DNA from 3 places in the Mesorhizobium sp. NZP2234 genome. Region 1 is predicted to be linked to each of the others. Evidence: predicted binding sites of a transcription regulator. Region 1 holds the regulator's gene; each other region holds the start of a gene.
What was found. Region 1 encodes LexA, which represses DNA repair genes until DNA is damaged. Its sites were predicted from a motif close to TGTTCNNNNTGTGTTCNG; they were not measured.
Positions count from the first base shown of each region.

Region 2: the regulator LexA is predicted to act here: its motif matches at 1,225-1,242, upstream of EB230_RS05020 (metallopeptidase family protein).
Region 3: the regulator LexA is predicted to act here: its motif matches at 976-993, upstream of EB230_RS24985 (sel1 repeat family protein).

Region 1 is NZ_CP033364.1:4,085,058-4,091,181, forward strand. Features, by position in the region: gene EB230_RS20125 (ComEC/Rec2 family competence protein) at 1-1,256, shown strand, start outside; gene lexA (transcriptional repressor LexA) at 1,250-1,987, opposite strand; gene EB230_RS20135 (GntR family transcriptional regulator) at 2,340-3,113, opposite strand; gene EB230_RS20140 (ABC transporter substrate-binding protein) at 3,268-4,254, shown strand; gene EB230_RS20145 (ABC transporter ATP-binding protein) at 4,312-5,091, shown strand; gene EB230_RS20150 (ABC transporter permease) at 5,097-6,020, shown strand; gene kynU (kynureninase) at 6,055-6,124, shown strand, end outside.
Region 2 is NZ_CP033364.1:1,053,673-1,059,796, reverse strand. Features, by position in the region: gene EB230_RS05030 (CoA ester lyase) at 1-409, shown strand, start outside; gene EB230_RS05025 (DUF1737 domain-containing protein) at 446-652, shown strand; gene EB230_RS05020 (metallopeptidase family protein) at 671-1,093, opposite strand; gene EB230_RS32545 (hypothetical protein) at 1,266-2,303, shown strand; gene EB230_RS05015 (DUF6504 family protein) at 2,245-3,720, shown strand; gene EB230_RS05010 (error-prone DNA polymerase) at 3,717-6,124, shown strand, end outside.
Region 3 is NZ_CP033364.1:5,031,828-5,037,951, reverse strand. Features, by position in the region: gene EB230_RS24995 (hypothetical protein) at 1-113, opposite strand, end outside; gene EB230_RS24990 (DUF2147 domain-containing protein) at 336-677, opposite strand; gene EB230_RS24985 (sel1 repeat family protein) at 1,116-1,382, shown strand; gene EB230_RS24980 (branched-chain amino acid ABC transporter substrate-binding protein) at 1,819-2,940, shown strand; gene EB230_RS24975 (acetyl/propionyl/methylcrotonyl-CoA carboxylase subunit alpha) at 3,019-5,001, opposite strand; gene EB230_RS24970 (hypothetical protein) at 5,051-5,422, opposite strand; gene EB230_RS24965 (O-acetyl-ADP-ribose deacetylase) at 5,543-6,073, opposite strand; gene EB230_RS24960 (carboxyl transferase domain-containing protein) at 6,075-6,124, opposite strand, start outside.

The DNA.
Region 1 (6,124 bases):
AGCGCAGCTTCATCATGCTGGCGGTAATGTTGATTGCCGTATTGTTCGATCGCGCCGCGCTGACCATGCGCAACCTCGCCATCTCGGCAATCGCCGTCATCGTGGTGTCGCCGCACGAGGTGGTCGGTCCAAGTTTCCAGATGTCTTTCGCCGCGACCGCCGCGCTGGTCGGCGCCTATGCCGGCTGGGCGGATCACCGTGCGGGAAAGGCAAGACCGCCGCCGCCAAAGCGGTCCCTGCCGGGCTTTCTCACGCGAAAATTCCTGCTGGCGACGGGCGGGTTGGCGATGACCTCCATCACTGCCGGCTGCGCCACGGCGCTGTTTGCCATCTGGCATTTCCAGCGTGTGTCACCGCTCAGCCTGTTCGCCAATCTCGCCGTCATGCCGATCGTTTCTCTGATTGTCATGCCTTTCGCTGTTCTCAGTTCTCTTGCGATGCCCTTTGGTGCCGATGGTCCCTTTCTCTACGTGATGGGCAAGGGGCTGACGGCCATGATCGCCATATCGGCGTGGATATCGGAACGCTCCCCCGTCGATGCGATCGGGCTGATTTCACAGCACTCGGTGCTGCTGGTGACGATCGCACTGGTCATCGCAACGATGGCGACGACATGGCTGCGGCTCGCGGCAGTGCCATTCGCGCTCGCCGGCCTGTTGACGGTGTCGGATACGCGCACGCCGGATGTGCTGATCTCGGAAGACGCGCGCCTGGTCGCGGTGCCGATCGGCGGTGGCGAACTCGCGGTCAGCCGGGCTCGCCCGAACGAATTCACCGTCGACAATTGGAAACGCGCGCTGGTCTCCGAAACAATTGTCGCACCGGAGATGTTCAACAAGGCAGAGGGACAATTCGATATTGCCGATGCCGTCAATCTGCCGCCAGGGGCGCCGTTTTATTGCACGGAGGGCATCTGTCTCGCCCGGCATCCGTCTGGCGCGATCATCGCGCATGTCGAAGACCGCAAGGCTACCTGGAAGGCCTGCGGCTTCGCCGACCTGATCGTTGTCAATGACGCGACGGGCTACGATGCCTGCCACAACCCGCTGGTTCTCGTCGTCACCAAACGGCAACTTGCACGCAAGGGCAGTGCCGCCGTCTTCTTCGACCGCCAATCGGCGACCAGTCCGCCAATCATCAGCTTCGCCGTGGACGGACCGTATCGACCCTGGCACGCGCAACGAAAGTTTTCGCGCGAGGCGAGGGGACTGCCGCCCTATCAAAAACCCGAAACGCCGGCCGCTCCTGCTCAGTAGCGCCTGATCAGCCCGACCAGCTTGCCTTGCACCTTGACCCTGTCCGGCCCGAAAATTCGCGTCTCGTAGGCCGGGTTGGCGGCTTCAAGGGCAATCGAAGCGCCCTTGCGGCGGAATCGCTTCAAGGTCGCTTCCTCCTCGTCTACCAGCGCCACGACGATCTCGCCCGGGCTCGCCGTATCGGCGTTGCGGATAATGACCGTGTCGCCATCGAAGATGCCGGCCTCGATCATCGAATCGCCCTTGACCTCCAGCGCATAGTGTTCGCCACCCATGATCATGTCCGGCGGCACCGAGATCGAATGCGTCTGATGCTGGATGGCATCGATCGGCACACCGGCGGCGATACGGCCCATCACCGGGATCGACACGGCGGCGACCGCGTCGTCGTCATTCCCGGCAAAGGGCAAGCGTGACGGCGCCGGCTTGATCTGGCGGCCAACGCCGCCCTGACCAAGACTGCCTTGAATGACGCTAGGCGAGAATTTCTTTGCCGCGTTGAGGCCTGGCGCGATCGAATCCGGCAGCCGCAGCACTTCCAATGCCCGCGCCCGGTTGGGCAGCCGGCGGATGAAGCCGCGTTCCTCGAGCGCCGTGATCAGGCGATGGATCCCTGACTTGGAGGCGAGATCGAGCGCTTCCTTCATCTCGTCAAAGGAGGGTGGGATACCGCTTTCCTTCAGCCGTTCATGAATGAACATCAGAAGTTCATGTTGCTTGCGCGTCAGCATGGCGCCCCCCAGGCATTGAACGAAGGGTGTGAATCGGAATCGAAAAACAAACCCAGAACAAACACTATCTGTTCCAGTTGTGTTCCGCAACTGTTTAAAGTTTAGTGAACTTGTTAAGACATCTGAAATTATCCGCCGCCGGCAGTGCGCAGCGATCGACCGCCTTCGCCGCCAACGCGGGCATTGAAATCATTTTGGTTAATCGCCTGTGGCCTACCTCTTGATGGACCTTGGCATCGGTTTCTCAACGGCGTCCAGAGGCTGGATTTGCGTCGCTGGTCGATCCATTCCTGGCGGAACGAAACGAAATCAAAACGCCAACGATCATGCCTCAAGAGCAAGAACGCTGAAGTCATCCCGAAATTGCCTTCAGGCTGCCGGCGCGTGCGGTATAATTGTTCGCGCCGCTGTCCTCGCTGTGAACGTAGACATGCAGCGTGTAGCCGATATGCGCCGTCATCAGCGCTTTCGCCCGCTCGACATCGCGATCGAGGGCCGCTTCCATGATCGCGGTGTGATGCTCGATCGCGATCGCCTCGCGCAGGGCGTCCATTGCCTCGCCATAGCCATGCTTGAGGCCGGCCGCCGCCCGCAATGTCGGCGCCAGTCCGAGAAAACGATGATGCCGCCGCAACTGATCGGCGATTGTCGAGCGGAAGCGCAACAGCCAGTTGGACGTCGCGGCACTCAGCAATGCCGCGTGAAAGGCCTCGTGGCTCTCGTCCCATTGGTCGACCGCGTCGTCAGAGGGGTCGTCGACCGCGGTCTTGCAGCGGGAGAGGCGGTAGTGAGCGGTGACAACCGCGTCCTCCCATTCCCTGCCGCCTTTCCCGATCGATTCCAGGAACAGCGGCATCTCCACAACCATCCTTGCGCGAGCCAGGTCCTCGAGTTCGGCCCGCGACACTGGAGCCACGGCAAAGCCGCGATTGCTGATGGCCGTAACCAGGCGCTCAGCCTCAAGCCGAGACAAGGCTTCACGCAGCGGTGTCCAGCCGACGCCGTATTGACCGCGCAGCGCGCTCAGCTTGAGCGGCGCGCCCGGCATGAGGCGTGTGGTCAGGATATCGCGCCGCAGCAACTGATAGGCAGCCTCGGTTTTCGTGGAGTTGTTCTGATCCTGCATCGCGATCCGTCCATCGTCGGGCATGTGGAAATTATATATGATGGTGGCCCATGGCAAGAATTATATATAATGTTTGACAGGTGACGACGGACTGACCATGATCGCCGCAGTTGCCGTCCCGATGAGCGGCGCTGATCAAATCTGGGAGGAAATGATGTTGAAGTCGAAATCCGCTTGGCTGTCGGGATTGGCCCTGGCAGGCGCATTGATGGTCAGCGCGGGGAGTGCCGCCGCCGACCAGATTCGCATCGGCATCGCCAATTTCGGCGAGCATCCGCAGCTCAACGCCGCCATAGCCGGGTTCAAGAAAGCGCTGACGGACAATGGCTTTGTCGAGGGCAAGGATGTCGTCTACACGGAGAGCCATACCAATTTCGATGCATCGCTAGTCCCGCAGATGATCGCCAAGCTGCAGGCGGAGCAGCCCAAGCTGATCTACACCATCACCACCCCGGTCTCGCAGATCGCCAAGAAGGCGCTTGCCGGTTCCGGTATTCCGATCGTCTTTGCCGCTGTCACCGATCCGGTCGCGGCCAAGCTGGTGCCGTCGTGGGACGCCGGAGACGAAGGCATGACGGGCGCCAGCGATCTGCAGGATGTCGCCGCTGTCATGGCCTTCACCAAGAAGCTGCTGCCGAATGCCAAGCGCTTCGGCGTCCCTTACAATCCTGGCGAGGCCAATGACGTTGCCTTGGTCGAGAAGATCAAGGCGGCCGCACCGGCGGCCGGTTTCGAGGTCGTGGAAGTCGGCATCGACAACGTCAATGACATCCAGCAGCGCATCGCCGCGCTCGCCGGCAAGGCAGACGTGATCTACGGCCCGGCTTCAAACCTGATCCAGCCGGCGATCGCCGCTGTCTCCGCGGCCGCTCGCCAGGCCGGAATCCCAATCGTCAACTCCGATGACAGCGCGGTCCGCAACGGCACGGTGCCGGCAAGCTTCGCGGTCAATTACACCCAGGTCGGCGTCAACGCCGGCAACATCGCCGCCGAAATCCTCAAGGGCAAGGATCCCAAGACGATCGCGCCGTCGCGCCCTGCCTACAAGGATCACATGGCAACGATTTCCCGCAAGGCGATGGCCGCGTTCGGCATGGAGATACCGGCGTCGATGGCCGACTGCGGCTGCATCGTCGACTGACATCGGCACTGAAGGATGACGGCGTCGGCGCCGTCATCCTGAGGTCAGGGAGGAACGATGCTCGAGATCCGATCCGCGTGCAAAGTATTCTACAAGGGCCAGGCCGATGAGAAGATCGCGCTGGACGGTCTCAGCCTGTCGCTGGCCACGGGCGAGTTCGGCATCGTCATCGGCTCCAACGGAGCCGGCAAGAGCAGCATGCTCAATGCCATTTCCGGAGCTCTTGTCCTGGATTCCGGCAGGATCCTGATCAATGGCGCCGACGTCACGGCCATGCCGGTGTACAAACGTGCCGCAAGATTGGCACGCGTCTTCCAGGATCCGATGCGCGGCACAGCCGCCAGCATGACGGTGGCGGAGAACATGCTGCTGGCCGACCTGCGCAGCCAAAAACGCACGCTGCGGCAAGGGCTGAACGCTACGCGGCTTGCATCCTACAAGGAGCGCCTGTCGATATTGGGCCTCGGCCTTGAAAATCGCCTCGATACCCGTGTCGACCTGCTCTCGGGCGGGCAGCGACAGTCGCTCTCGCTGATCATGGCCGTGGGCGGATCGCCGGACTTGCTGTTGCTCGACGAACATACGGCCGCGCTCGACCCGCGCACGGCCGAGATCGTCATGCAGGCGACGGTGCGGGCCGTCAACGCGCTGAAGCTGACGACCCTGATGGTGACCCACAACATGCAGCACCCCGTCGACTATGGCAGCCGGGTGATCATGCTCGATGCGGGCCGGGTCCTGCTTGAAGTCACCGGGGAAGAGAAGGCGAGGGTCACGGTCATCGACCTCATCGGCCATTTTTCGGTCAAGACCGACCGCATGTTGTTGGCGAGCTGATCATCATGGGTTTTGTTCAGGAGGTTCTCACCAGCTTCGTCGCGATCATACCGGTCACGCTGGCGCAAAGCCTGATCCTGGCCTTTGTCGTGCTCGGGATCATGATCCCGTTTCGCATGTTGAATTTTCCCGATCTGACCAGCGAAGGCGCGTTTCCGCTGGGTGGCTGCGTCTGCGGCGTGCTGCTGGCTGCCGGCGTATCGCCGCTGGCGGCCATCGCGGTTGCATTCGCGGCGGGCTTCGCGGCGGGCTGCTGCACCGCCTTCATCCATCTGCGTTTCCGCATCCACACACTTCTTGCGGGCATCCTGATGATGACGATGCTCTACAGCATCAACCTTCGCATCATGGGCAAGTCCAACCTCTCCGTCTTCGGCTCGCCCACCGTGTTCGACTGGGTGCCGTTCGCGCGGCCGGGTTTTCCGGCCAGCAAGATCGTTGTCGCCGGCCTCCTCGCGCTCATCGTCTTCATGGCGCTCTATATGTTTTTCAGGACCGAGAAGGGGACCGCTGTGCGTGCCGTGGGCGCCAATCCCGATATGGCCGAGGCTCAAGGCATCAATGTCTGGGCGGCGACCATTGGCGGTGTCGGACTGGCGAGTGCATTTTCGGCCTCGAGCGGCGCACTGATGGTGCAGTCGCAGGGCTTCGCCGACGTCAATATGGGGCTGGGGATTCTCATCAACGGCCTTGCCGCGCTGATGATCGGCGAGGCCGTCGTCGGCAAGCAGACGGTTTGGCGCCAACTGGTGGCGCCCTTCGCCGGCGCGATCATCTACTACCAACTGGTGTCGTTCTGCCTTGCCGCAGGCATGCCGCCTCCCGACCTGAAGCTTGCCACGGGCCTGTTCGTGCTCGCCATGCTTGCCCTGCCCAGCCTCAAGCGCGGCAGGGGCCCGGCACCGGCGCGCGAAGCGATCCGTGAATAATCAGACGTGAATAACCCCAGGGACGTCACAAATCATGCGTGCAACGCTCGATCTCGCGGCAGTGGAAGCCATGGATGCGGCGGATCCGCTGCGTGCCATGCGCG
Region 2 (6,124 bases), 3.0 Mb from region 1:
GAATGACCTGGCCAAGGACACCGGCGTGCTGGCGACGCCGGACCGGCGTTACCTCGTGCCGTGGCTGATGCAGATGGTGCTGGCCGCGCGCGCCGGCGGTCTCGACATGCTCGACGGCGTGGCCAACGATTTTCGCGACCTCGACGCCTTTGCCCGTGAGTGCGCGGAAGCGGCGGCCATGGGCTTCGATGGCAAGACCCTCATCCATCCGGCCCAGATCGACGCGGCCAACCGCGCCTTCGCGCCGTCGCCGGCGGCGCTGACCGAGGCGCGCCTGGTTAAGGACGCGTTTGCCCTTGCCGAAAACAGCGGCAAGGGCGTGATCGCGCTGAATGGCAGAATGGTCGAGCGGCTGCACCTGGCGCAGGCCGAAAAACTGCTGGCGAAGGCAGCCGCCATCGGCGCATGATCGCGGCCAAGTTCATTCACGACAGGACTTGAGAAAATGAAACTCTACCGCTTTCTGACCGGCCCGGACGACGCCAGCTTCTGCCACAAGGTGACGGCGGCGCTTAACAAGGGCTGGCACCTGTTCGGCTCGCCGACCTATGCCTATGACAAGAAAGCCAAGACCATGCGCTGCGGCCAGGCCGTGGTGAAGGATGTCGACGGCCAGGAATACGGGCCGGACACCAAGCTCAGCGACTGGTAGGGCTTCCTCTCTTCGAGCCTATTCAGCCGCTTCCTCGATCCGCTCCATATCATCGTCCGACAGGCCGAAATGGTGGCCGATCTCGTGGATCAGCACATGGGTGACGATGTCGCCCAGCGTTTCCTCGTTTTCGGCCCAGTAGTCGAGCATGGCACGGCGATAGAGCGTGATGCGGTTCGGGCCTTCGCCGGTCTGCGGGTTCCAGCGCTCGGCAATGCCGCGTCCCTCGAACAGGCCGAGCAGGTCGAACGGCGTTTCCAGCGACAGGTCGTCCATGATTTCGTCGGTCGGGAACTCGGCGATCTGGATGACGATCTCGCCGGTCAGCTTGCGAAACTCCTCCGGCAAATGGGCATAGGCCTCCAGCGCGAGGAACTCCAGCTCCTCCATCGAGGGCGCAAGTTCGCCGTGCCAGGTGCGGGTCTTGTAGATGCGGGCCATGCTTTGTCCTTTGATCCCGGCATATAGGCTTTCGCACCGGTCGAGGCAAATTACAGGGATGAGGCGCGCAGGGATGAGGAATAAATTCCTTGTGACTCTGCTTGACTCTTCAATCGCCCTCTGGAATCTATAGGAACATAACAGGAACAATTGTGAGTGGAAGCTGACCGTCATGGCGATGAGCGCCGTGGCGCGGGAGACTGTTTTTGCCCTGCGCCGCCAGATCGCGAAAATCGAGGGAACGCCGCCCGAGCGCCTGCAGGCGCCGGCTGGCGCGCCGCTTGATGCCGACGCCAGCGCCGATGTCACGTCCAGTGCCGACCTCACGATCGTCCGGCGCGGCCTTGCCGCGGCCTTGCCGGATGCCTTCCTGCCAACCGGCGTCGAGCGCCTCGATGCCGCCCTGAGCGGCGGCTTGCCGAAAGCCGCCTTGAGCGAAATCCATGGCGGGCAAACCCGTGATGCCGGAGCCGTTGCGGGCTTCGCTCTGTCGCTCACCAGCCTGATCCTGAAGCAGGCACACGGGCTGCCGGTGCTGTGGATCGGTACATCGGAGATCTTTGGCGAGGCCGGCTTTCCCTATGCCAGGGGGCTGCATGCCGCGTTCGGCATCGAACCCGGGCAATTGCTGTTTTCCGAGGCGCCCAGGCTCGTCGATGCGTTGTGGGTCGCCGAGGAGGCCGCCAGGATGACGGCACTCGCCGCCGTCATCCTGGAAATTCGCGGCAACCCGCAGCGGCTGGACCTGACCGCGACGCGCCGGCTGCATGCAAGGGCGGCAAGCGCCGGCCGGCCGGTGTTCCTGCTGCGGCAGGCGGCCGAGCCAGAACCGACGGCGGCGCCCGTCCGCCTCATCGTCGCGTCGGCGCCGGCCGTGCCGCGCGCCACGGTCGCCGGGCCGCTCGCCGGTTCGATCGGCCGCCCTGCCTTCACCATTACCATCGGCAAGAGCCGCACGGCCTTGCCAGGACAATTCACACTGGAGTGGAACCCCGATGAACGCGCATTCGACGAAAGAAGAGGCGAGGAAAAACGGGAACGGGCAAAGGATCCTGTCGCTGTGGTTTCCCTACTTGGCAGCCGAAAGGATCCTGCGGCAGCGTCTGGGGCGGTCCTGGCGTTCCCGGCCGTCGTCGGATCATCCGCCACTGGTGGTCAGCCACCGCCAGGGCAACGCGCAACGCATTTCGGCCCTCGACGAGCGGGCTGAGGCGCTGCACCTGAAGCGCGACATGGGCATTGCCGATGCGCGCGCCATGCATCCGTCGATCGACATCGTCGAGGCCGATCCGGAAGCCGACCGCCGCCTGCTCGAAGGCCTTGCCGACTGGTGCGACCGCTACACCCCGCTGGTGGCGCTGGACGGGACGGACGGCCTGTTCCTCGACGTCACCGGCTGCACCCATCTGTTCGGCGGCGAACGCGCCATGCTCGACGACATCCTGTCGCGCTTCTTCCATCAGGGGTTCGATGTCCGCGCCGGCCTTGCCCCGACGCCGGGAGCGGCCTGGGCGGCGGCACGCTTTTGCGGCGACCGCATCGTCGCCGGGGGCGAGGAGGAAGCACTGCTGGCACCCTTGCCGCTCGCCGCATTGCGCATAGCGCCGGAAACCCGCGCCAGCCTGGAGAGCGTCGGCCTGCGCACGGCGGGCGCCGTCATGGCGGCACCGCGCGCGCCGCTCGCCCGCCGCTTCGGCGCCGCCCTGCTGCTGCGCCTCGACCAGGCGCTTGGCCGTCTCGACGAGGCGGTCTCGCCGCGTCTTCCCGTCGCGCCGCTTTCGGTCGAGCGCCATCTCGCCGAGCCCGTCACGCTGATCGAGGACATCGAACGCCTGGTCGGCCTGCTGGCGACGACCTTGAAGACCGATCTCGAGCGCCGTGGCGAGGGCGCCCGGACGCTGGCGCTGCTGCTCTTCCGCGTCGACGGCGCGGTCAGCCGCATTGCTCTGGGTACCTCGCGGCCGATGCGCGATCCCCGGCTGATCCAGAAGCTGTTCCATGAAAGGCTGGCGGCACTCGAGCAAGGTATCGATGCTGGCTATGGCTTCGACCTGGTGCGGCTCTCCGTGCTGGCCGCCGCCGCCTTCGACATGGCGCAGGCCGACCTGACGGGCGACGTGACCGACGACGGCGCCGACATCGCGCTGTTCGCCGACCGCATCCGCGCCCGGCTCGGCGAAGGCGCGGTCCTGCAGCCGGTCGCCGTGGAAAGCCATCTGCCGGAACGCGCCGTCGCCATCATTCCTTTCACCGAGGCCCCGCGCCGGACCACGCCGCCTAGGAAGCCGGACAGGATGCAGGCGCCCAAAACCATCTTCCCGCCGGAACGGCCGATCCGGCTGTTCCGCGCGCCCGAGCCCATCGAGGTGCCCGCTACCGAAATGCCGGAGGGGCCGCCGCTGCACTTCCGCTGGCGGCGCGCGCTCTACCGCGTCACCCGCGTCGAGGGTCCGGAACGCATCGCCGCCGAATGGTGGCGGGAGGCGTCAAGCGATCCGGCCACATCCACCCGTGACTATTTCCGCATCGAGGATGCCGACGGCCGCCGCTTCTGGCTCTACCGGCAAGGCCTTTATGGCAACCCCCGGGTGCCGCCGCGCTGGTTCATGCACGGGGTCTTCGCATGAACGCGCTGACCGTCATCCCCTATGCCGAGTTCGGCATCCAGTCGAATTTCTCCTTCCTGCGCGGCGCCTCCAAGCCGGAGGAACTGGTGGTCGCGGCCAAGCTGCTGGGCTTCTCCGCGATCGGCCTTGCCGACCGCAACACGGTTGCCGGCGTGGTGCGCGCCTGGCAGCAAGCCAAGGTCGAAAAACTCTCCTATCACCCCGGCTGCCGGCTGGTTTTCGGCGACGGCACGCCGGACATTCTCGCCTATCCCCGGAACCGTGCGGGCTGGGGGCATCTGTGCCGCATGCTCACCCAGGCCAATCTGCGTGACGAAACCGAAAAGGGCGCCACGCTTCTCCAGCACAGCGACCTCCTGGAATGGGGGGATTTGATGTCGCTGGCGGTCCTGCCCGATCTGGTGGCGGACGCGCAAGGCGGTCTTGCCCTGCTTCGCCAGCTCAAGGATCGTTTCGGCAAGGCCCTGCGGCTTGGCGTCTCGCCCGACTATGCGGGCAATGATCGTTTCCGGATCGAGCAGGCGGCGGCGTTGGCCGAAAGTGCCGGCATCCCGCTGATGGCGACCAACGATGTCCTCTACCACGCGGCGGAACGGCGTCCATTGCAGGATGTGCTCACCGCGATCCGCCTCAACACGCCCGTCGCAGAGGTCGGCCTTGAGCTCACCGCCAACGCCGAGCGTCACCTGAAGCCACCGCTGGAGATGGCGCGCCTGTTCCGCAGGCACCCGCAAGCGCTGGCCGAGACGCTGCGTTTCGGGGAGGAGCTGGCCTTCTCGCTCAGCGACCTCCAGTACAACTACCCCGACGAGCCGACGGAATCGGGCCTCGGGCCGCAGGCCGAATTGGAGAGGCTGGCGCGAGAAGGCGCGGCCAAGCGCTTCCCGGGCGGTGTCCCCACCAGCGTCATAAAACGCATCCAGGAAGAGCTCGCTCTGATCGAGCGGCTGAATTACGCCCGCTATTTCCTGACCGTCTACGACATCATCAAATTCGCCCGCAGCCAGAATATCCTCTGCCAGGGCCGTGGATCTGCCGCCAATTCCATCATCTGTTTCTGCATCGGCATCACCGAGGTTGGTCCGGACAAGATCGATACGCTGTTCGAGCGCTTCATTTCCGAGGAGAGGAACGAACCGCCTGACATCGACGTCGACTTCGAGCATGAACGACGCGAAGAGGTGATGCAGTACATCTACGAGAAATACAGCGGCAAGCGTACCGCGCTCGCCGCCGCTGTCATCAGCTATCGCGGCCGCTCTGCACTGCGCGAGGTTTCCAAGGCGATGGGGCTGTCGGAGGATGTCAGGGCGTCGTTATCGGGTTCGATCTGGGGCTGGTCGACCTCGGAACTCGGCGAAAAGGAAGCCCGCGCCGGCGGCCTTGACCGGAGCGACCCCACATCACGGCATGTGATGGAACGCGCCAACGAGATCATGGGCTTTCCCCGTCACCTCTCCCAGCATGTCGGCGGCTTCGTCATCACCAGGGACCGCCTCGACGAGATCGTGCCCATCGTCAAGACGGCGATGGACCAGCGCAAGATGGTCGAATGGGACAAGGACGATCTCGACTCGGTGAAGATCCTCAAGGTGGACGTCCTGGCGCTCGGCATGCTGACCTGTCTCCAGCGGGCCTTCACCTTGCTTACGGAGCACTATCCGAAGGCGCGGGATGACTACGGCCAACCCTATGTGCTGGCCACCTTGCCACCGGAAGACAAGCGCGTTTACGACATGATCGGCCGGGCTGACACGCTCGGTGTCTTCCAGATCGAATCGCGCGCCCAGATGTCGATGCTGCCAAGGCTCAAACCAAAGGATTTCTATGACCTTGTCATCGAGGTCGCGATCGTGCGGCCAGGCCCGATCCAGGGCGATATGGTGCATCCCTATCTGCGCCGACGGCAAGGTAAGGAAAAACCTGAATATCAGAAGGCGGAATTGAAAGACATCCTCGGCAGGACGCTGGGCGTGCCGCTATTCCAGGAACAGGCGATGAAGATCGCCATCGTCGCCGGCGGCTTCAAGCCGGGCGAGGCCGACGAACTGCGACGTGCCATGGCCACCTTCAAGCGCACCGGCACCATCGGCAATTACCGCGATCGAATGATCAAGGGCATGGTCGGCAAGGGCTACACCAAGGACTTCGCCGAGCGTTGCTTCAAGCAGATCGAGGGCTTTGGCGAATACGGCTTTCCCGAAAGCCATGCCGCCTCCTTCGCTCTGCTCGTCTATGCCTCGTGCTGGTTCAAGACCTTCTATCCCGACGTGTTCTGCGCCGCGATCCTGAATTCGCAACCGATGGGGTTCTACCAGCCGGCGCAACTGGTACGCGACGCGCGCGACCATGGCGTCGACATCCGCGAGGTCGACGTCAATTATTCCGTCTGGGACTGCACCCT
Region 3 (6,124 bases), 950 kb from region 1:
CTGGCTTCGTCCCAGGAGCGAGGGGAACGGCCCGCTTCGGCGACGAGGATGGCGAAGAACATTCCAAACAGGCTCATCAGCAGGCAGACGATGGTGAAGCGGCGAGCAAGCATCGGGTGGTGTCTCCTTCAACACGCGGGAGAATGCGCCAACGCCTCTGAACCGGCTCTGATGCCGACGTTCATCTGCGGTTCAAAATGATTGACGATCTGATCCGGTCGCCGCCGGCCTGATATGGCCATCGGCGGCAGGGCAATAGCACCGGTGCTTGGCTGGCGATGAAACGAAAACGGGGCCCGCCAGGCCCCGTCATCATGTCGCAAGGATATGGTCGATCAGAGCTTGTGCCAGGTCTGGCTCTTGCAGATCAGGCCGCCGAGCACGCAACCGCTCATCTTGAGCGAGGTGCCCGACAATGTCGCCTTGCCCGAATAGGTCTTGTCGTTTGCCGGGTCGGTGATGCTGCCGGCATATTTGTTGTCGCCCGCCGCCTTGAGCGAGCCGATGGTCTTGCCGGCATATTTGCCCGACTTGAGCGTGATCGAAAACGAGCCACTGCCTGAAATGGCCGCGGTGTCGCCGGCTTGCGTCTTCCAGTTGCCCTCGATCGGATCGGCCCACGCCGTTCCCACCATGATCACTGTGGCTGCAAGGGCCAGGCTCACTTTTCGAAACATCTCTTCCTCCCTTTGGATGGCCGGCCGGATGCTCCGCCTCGCCGGTGTGCCGCTTACGCAAACGTAAGCTAATCCAGCTCCCGCCAAAACAAAAGCGGTGCCGCAGCGGAAGACTTTGGGATTCTGAAGGCGCCTGAATTCGCCTCGTCGCGGAGGAAATGAAAACGACCTGCGCATCGTGTTTGTTTCCCGTGGTTAGCGGAGTGTTGATTCAAGCCTGGAAAATTTTCGTCAAATTTAGCGAAAATCGGCTGAAACACTGGCTTCGTATCCTTAACGAATTTCCGCGTTTACCTCTTGTTTTAGCTTTGTTTTCCTCAAATTAAGCACGCCATTTAACGACGGATTCAAGCCTGACCGGCATTCTCGAAAGCATCGAAAGAGCGGCCCGGACAAGACAAACGGAGGCAGCTCTCGGGAGCCAGACAGGGGACTAAAATGGCACGTTTTGAAATGCTTGAAGCAGGTTTCGGCGCCATGGGGGCAACTGCCCAGGCCGACATCCTTTTCGAACTGGGCATGATGTATGCGACCGGCCGCGACTGCGAGACCGACGTCGTTGCCGCCCACAAATGGTTCAACATCGCTGCCATCAAGGGTTCGGCCCGCGCCGCGGAACTGCGCTCGGAACTGTCGGCGGCGATGTCGAAGGTCGAGATTGCCAAGGCGCTGCGCGAAGCCCGCGAATGGATGACCATGCACTAGGTTTCCGACAGACGGAAAGCTCGGGTCCAGATCGCTCAAAGACGGTCGGGCCACAACAGGGACAAGGCTGCGCAGACGGCCAGGCCACAGGCCAACAACAAGAATGCGGCAGGCGAATAGGTCAAGCCGTACGACTGACCATGATCCCGGAAAGCGGAATCCGGTTTTCGGACAAGATCATGGTCAACAGGAAAGACAGGGACGGCCAAGTTGGGGTTCGCGGCGTGGGGGCGCTGGGGAAACAGCCCGACAGGCAAAAAAGCCATGACCGGCCGGAACAAGGCTGGCGTGGCTTTTTTGCGTGGATGAGGCCTCCCAGGCCCAATCGAGCGGCGTCAATGCGCCTAGACAGGCCCGATGAAGGATGAAATTGTCCCGCCTCTCTGGAAGAAGCGCGGCCGGGGCGGCCGCGCGTGAGTGGAGGAGTTCTATTGCAATGAAAAAAATGAGTATTTTGAGCGCGGCCATTTTCGGCCTGATGATGAGTGCGCCGGTCGCATTCGCCGACGACATCACCGTTTCGGTGGTCGGCCCGATGACGGGACAGCTCGCAACCATTGGCGATCAGTTCAAGCAGGGCGCAAAGGCCGCCGCCGATGCCATCAATGCGGCGGGCGGCGTCAACGGTTCGATGATCAAGCTCGACATCGAGGATGACCAGTGCGATCCCAAACAGGCAGTGTCGGTCGCCAACCGCATCGTCGCCAACGGCGTCAAGTTCATCGATGGGCATGCCTGCTCGGGCTCGAGCATTCCGGCTTCGGCCGTCTATGCCGAAGCCGGCGCGCTGATGATGAGCCCGGCTTCCTCGAACCCGGTGCTGACCGACGCGGCCGCCAAGGCCGGCTGGCCGACGATCATGCGCCTCTATACGCGTGACGATGCACAGGGCGCCTTCATCGGCCCGTGGATCGCCAAGAAGTATGCCGGCAAGAACGTCGTCATCCTGCACGACAAGAGCGCCTATGGCCAGGGCGTGGCTGACGCTGTCAGGGCAACCATGAACACCGGTGGCCTGAAGGAAGTCTACTACGACGCCATCAATCCCGGCGAGAAGGACTATTCCGCGCTTGTCACCAAGCTCAAGGATCTCAAGGCCGACGTCGTCTATTTCGGCGGCTACCATCCTGAAGCCGGCCTGATCCTGCGCCAGTCGGCCGAACAGAACCTTAAGTTCCAGCTGATCATGCCGGATTCGATCGCCTCGCCGGAATTCTGGCAGGTTGCTGGCCCGGCTGGCGAAGGCACCATGTTCGTCTTCCCGTCGGATCCGCAGGCAAAGCCGGAGGCCAAGGCGGCCGTCGAGAAGATCAAGGCCGGCGGCTTCGTGCCGGAAGGCTTCACGCTGTTCTCCTACGCCGTGGTCCAGGCTTTCGCCGAAGGCATCAAGCGTGCCGGCAGCGACGATCCGGCCAAGGTTGCCGAAGCGTTGAAGAACGGCACGCCGATCAGCACCGTTGTCGGCGACGTGACCTTCGACGAGAAGGGCGACCTCAAGAACGCCAGCTACGACATCAACCAGTGGCATGACGGCAAGTACGCGCCGATCGCGCAGTAATCCAAGGCGATAATCCAGAGAAATGGCCGGGCTCGCCCCGGCCATTTTGTTTTTGTGGTCGGCGATGCGCGCCGTCTATCAGCCTGCGGCAGCGGTCGAGGCGGTCTGCTCCTCGACGAACCGCACCAGCACCGTCCCGTCGGTGACCTGCGCACCTTCCGTGGCGATTTCGGCGACCACTCCGTCATGCGGGGCCGCGATGGTGTGCTCCATCTTCATCGCCTCGAGAATCAGGAGAGCTTGTCCCTTGATCACCGTATCGCCCTTCGCCGCGCGCACCAGCTTGACCAGACCCGGCATCGGCGCGCGCAAGCTGCCCGAGGCGGCGGCCGCGTCATCGCTTCTGGCCAAGGGATCCGGCACCGCGAAAGTGTAGCCGATGGCGCCTTCGAAAACAGTGATGTGGCCTGGCCAGCGGGCGAGGCGTGGGGCGGCGCGAAAATCATGCGAATTGGCGCTGTCATAGGGCGCGCCGAGCGCCACCTGGAAACGCCCGTCCGGCCGCACGGAAAGCTTTGCCAGAATATCGTCCTCACCGAACTTCAGCCGCGTGCGCCGCGCCACGCCGTGGAAATGCGCATAGCCGGAAAGCGACGACCATGGATCGTTCGATGGCCGCAATAGTCCTTCACCGGACGCGGCAAGGGCTGCTGCCGAGATGATTTCGCCGGTCGGCGGCGCGACCTCGGTCAGTGCCGACTGATGTCTGCCGATCAGGCCGGTGTCGACGTCGCCAGCGCAAAAATCCGGATCGGCGGCGAGAGCGGCAAGAAAGGCGGTGTTGACGGTGGAGCCGGCGATTTCGGTCTGCGACAGCGCTGTGCCGAGTGCTTCCAGCGCGGCTTGCCTGTCCTTTGCATGGATGACCAGCTTCGCGATCATCGGGTCGTAGTAGGGTGAGATGGCATCGCCGGCCCGCACACCGGTCTCGATGCGCATCGTGGCCGCGTTGGGCGCTGTTTCGGGAAATTTCAGATGATGCAGCGTACCCGTAGCCGGCAGGAACCCCTTTGCCGCGTCTTCCGCATAGATGCGCGCCTCGAAGGCATGGCCGGCAAGCGCGATCTCGCTCTGCGACCTGGGCAGCTTTTCGCCGCTGGCGACCCGCAACTGCCACTCGACCAGATCGGTGCCGGTGACCATTTCGGTGACGGGATGCTCGACCTGCAGGCGGGTGTTCATTTCCATGAACCAGAAGCGGTCGGCCTTGAGGCCCTGCGAGGCATCGACGATGAATTCGATGGTGCCGGCGCCGGAATAGTTGATCGCCTTCGCGGCCTTCACTGCCGCCTCTGTCATCGCCTTGCGCAAAGCCGGCGTCATGCCGGGGGCGGGTGCTTCCTCTATCACCTTCTGGTGGCGGCGTTGTGCCGAACAGTCGCGTTCATAGAGGTGCACGGCATTGCCGAAATTGTCGCCGAAGACCTGCACTTCGATGTGCCGGGGTTTGTCGACATATTTCTCGACCAGTACGCGGTCGTCGCCAAAAGCAGCCTTTGCTTCACGCCGGGCGCTGGACAGCGCCTCGGAAAAATCATCGGGATGCTCGACCCGCCGCATGCCCTTGCCGCCGCCGCCGGCACGCGCCTTGATCAGCACGGGATAACCGATCTCGCGCGCCTTGGACGCAAGCAGCACGATCTCCTGCGCCTCGCCATGATAACCCGGAACGACAGGAACGCCGGCTTTCTCCATCAGCCGCTTGGCGGCGTCCTTCAGTCCCATGGCGCGGATCGAGGCCGCCGACGGGCCGATGAAGGTGAGCCCCGCCGCCACCACCTGGTCGACGAAATCGGGATTTTCCGACAGGAAGCCGTAACCGGGATGGATGGCCTGCGCCCCGGTCGAAAGAGCCGCCGCGACAATCCTGTCGCCGCGCAGATAGCTCTCGCCGACAGGCGAAGGGCCGATATGGACAGCCTCGTCGGCCATCTCGACATGCAGGGATTTCGCGTCGGCGTCCGAATAGACGGCGACGGTGTGCACGCCGAGCTTGCGGGCGGTGCGGATCACACGGCATGCGATCTCGCCCCGATTGGCGATCAGGATCTTGGCGAACATGGAGCCTCCCGGGTTAGTGGCGGGCGGCGCCATTCTGGCAGGCGCCGGCCTATTTCGAAGCGGCGAGACTGCAGGCGCCGGCGACGGTCACCTTGTATTTGCTCTTGCTGGCCTGACAGGATTTCAGTGCCAGTTCCTCGGCCGCCTTCTGTGACGGTGCATTTAGCTTCACGCCACAAATGAAGTACTCGCTCGCCGGAACGATTGGCGTCGCCGCGAAGGCCGAATGGCCCGCGGCTGCGAGATACGCTCCATAGATCTTGCCGCAGCCTCCGGTGGTACCGACGGGAATGTTTATCGGGTAGCGCACGTCGCCCCTGCTGCCTGCCAGCGATCCGGCCGGGTTGGCGGCAGTCGTTGTGATTATTAGTAGATTTGCAAGTATCGAGGCAACCGTACCCCGGTGATATTTCAGCATCATCTTCGCCCTGTCCCCATTGCATTACGCAGAACAAGCAGTAGCGAACATCTTGCCTCGCCGCCAGTTCGTTGGCGGGGATTCGAGTTTGCCTATGCTGATGAATCGATTGGTCCATACAGATCAGGCCTCCCGAAGTGCAGCAACGGCGCGCTGGTATAGTTGCGCCGTTTGTTCATCGAAGCAGCAGAAGATGACAGTCGCGGGCATGTTTTTTTCGTCGATGAACGTGCCGATCGTCCCGACAGCGATGTCGGTCGCCTCATCTTTCGGGTAGCGGTAGACACCGGTCGAAATCGCCGGAAATGCCACGGTGCGGCAATCATTGGCGGCCGCGAGTTCCAGCGACTTGCGGTAGCAGGAGGCCAGCAACTCGGCTTCGCCTCTGCCGCCGCCTTGCCAGACTGGCCCGACCGTGTGGATGACATATCGAGTCGGCAGTTTGTAACCCTTGGTGATCTTGGCGTCGCCGACCTTGCACCCGTTCAGCATCCGGCATTCGGACTCAAGCTCGCGGCCCGCCGCGCGATGGATGGCGCCATCGACACCGCCGCCGCCGAGCAGCGACGAATTGGCGGCATTGACGATGACGTCGACATCCAGCTTCGTGATGTCGCCGACGTGGATGCGGATCCTGTCCGGCGCCTTGCTCATTTCACATCCTGAACACGCCGAAGCGCGTGTCCTCGATTTCGGCGTTGAGCG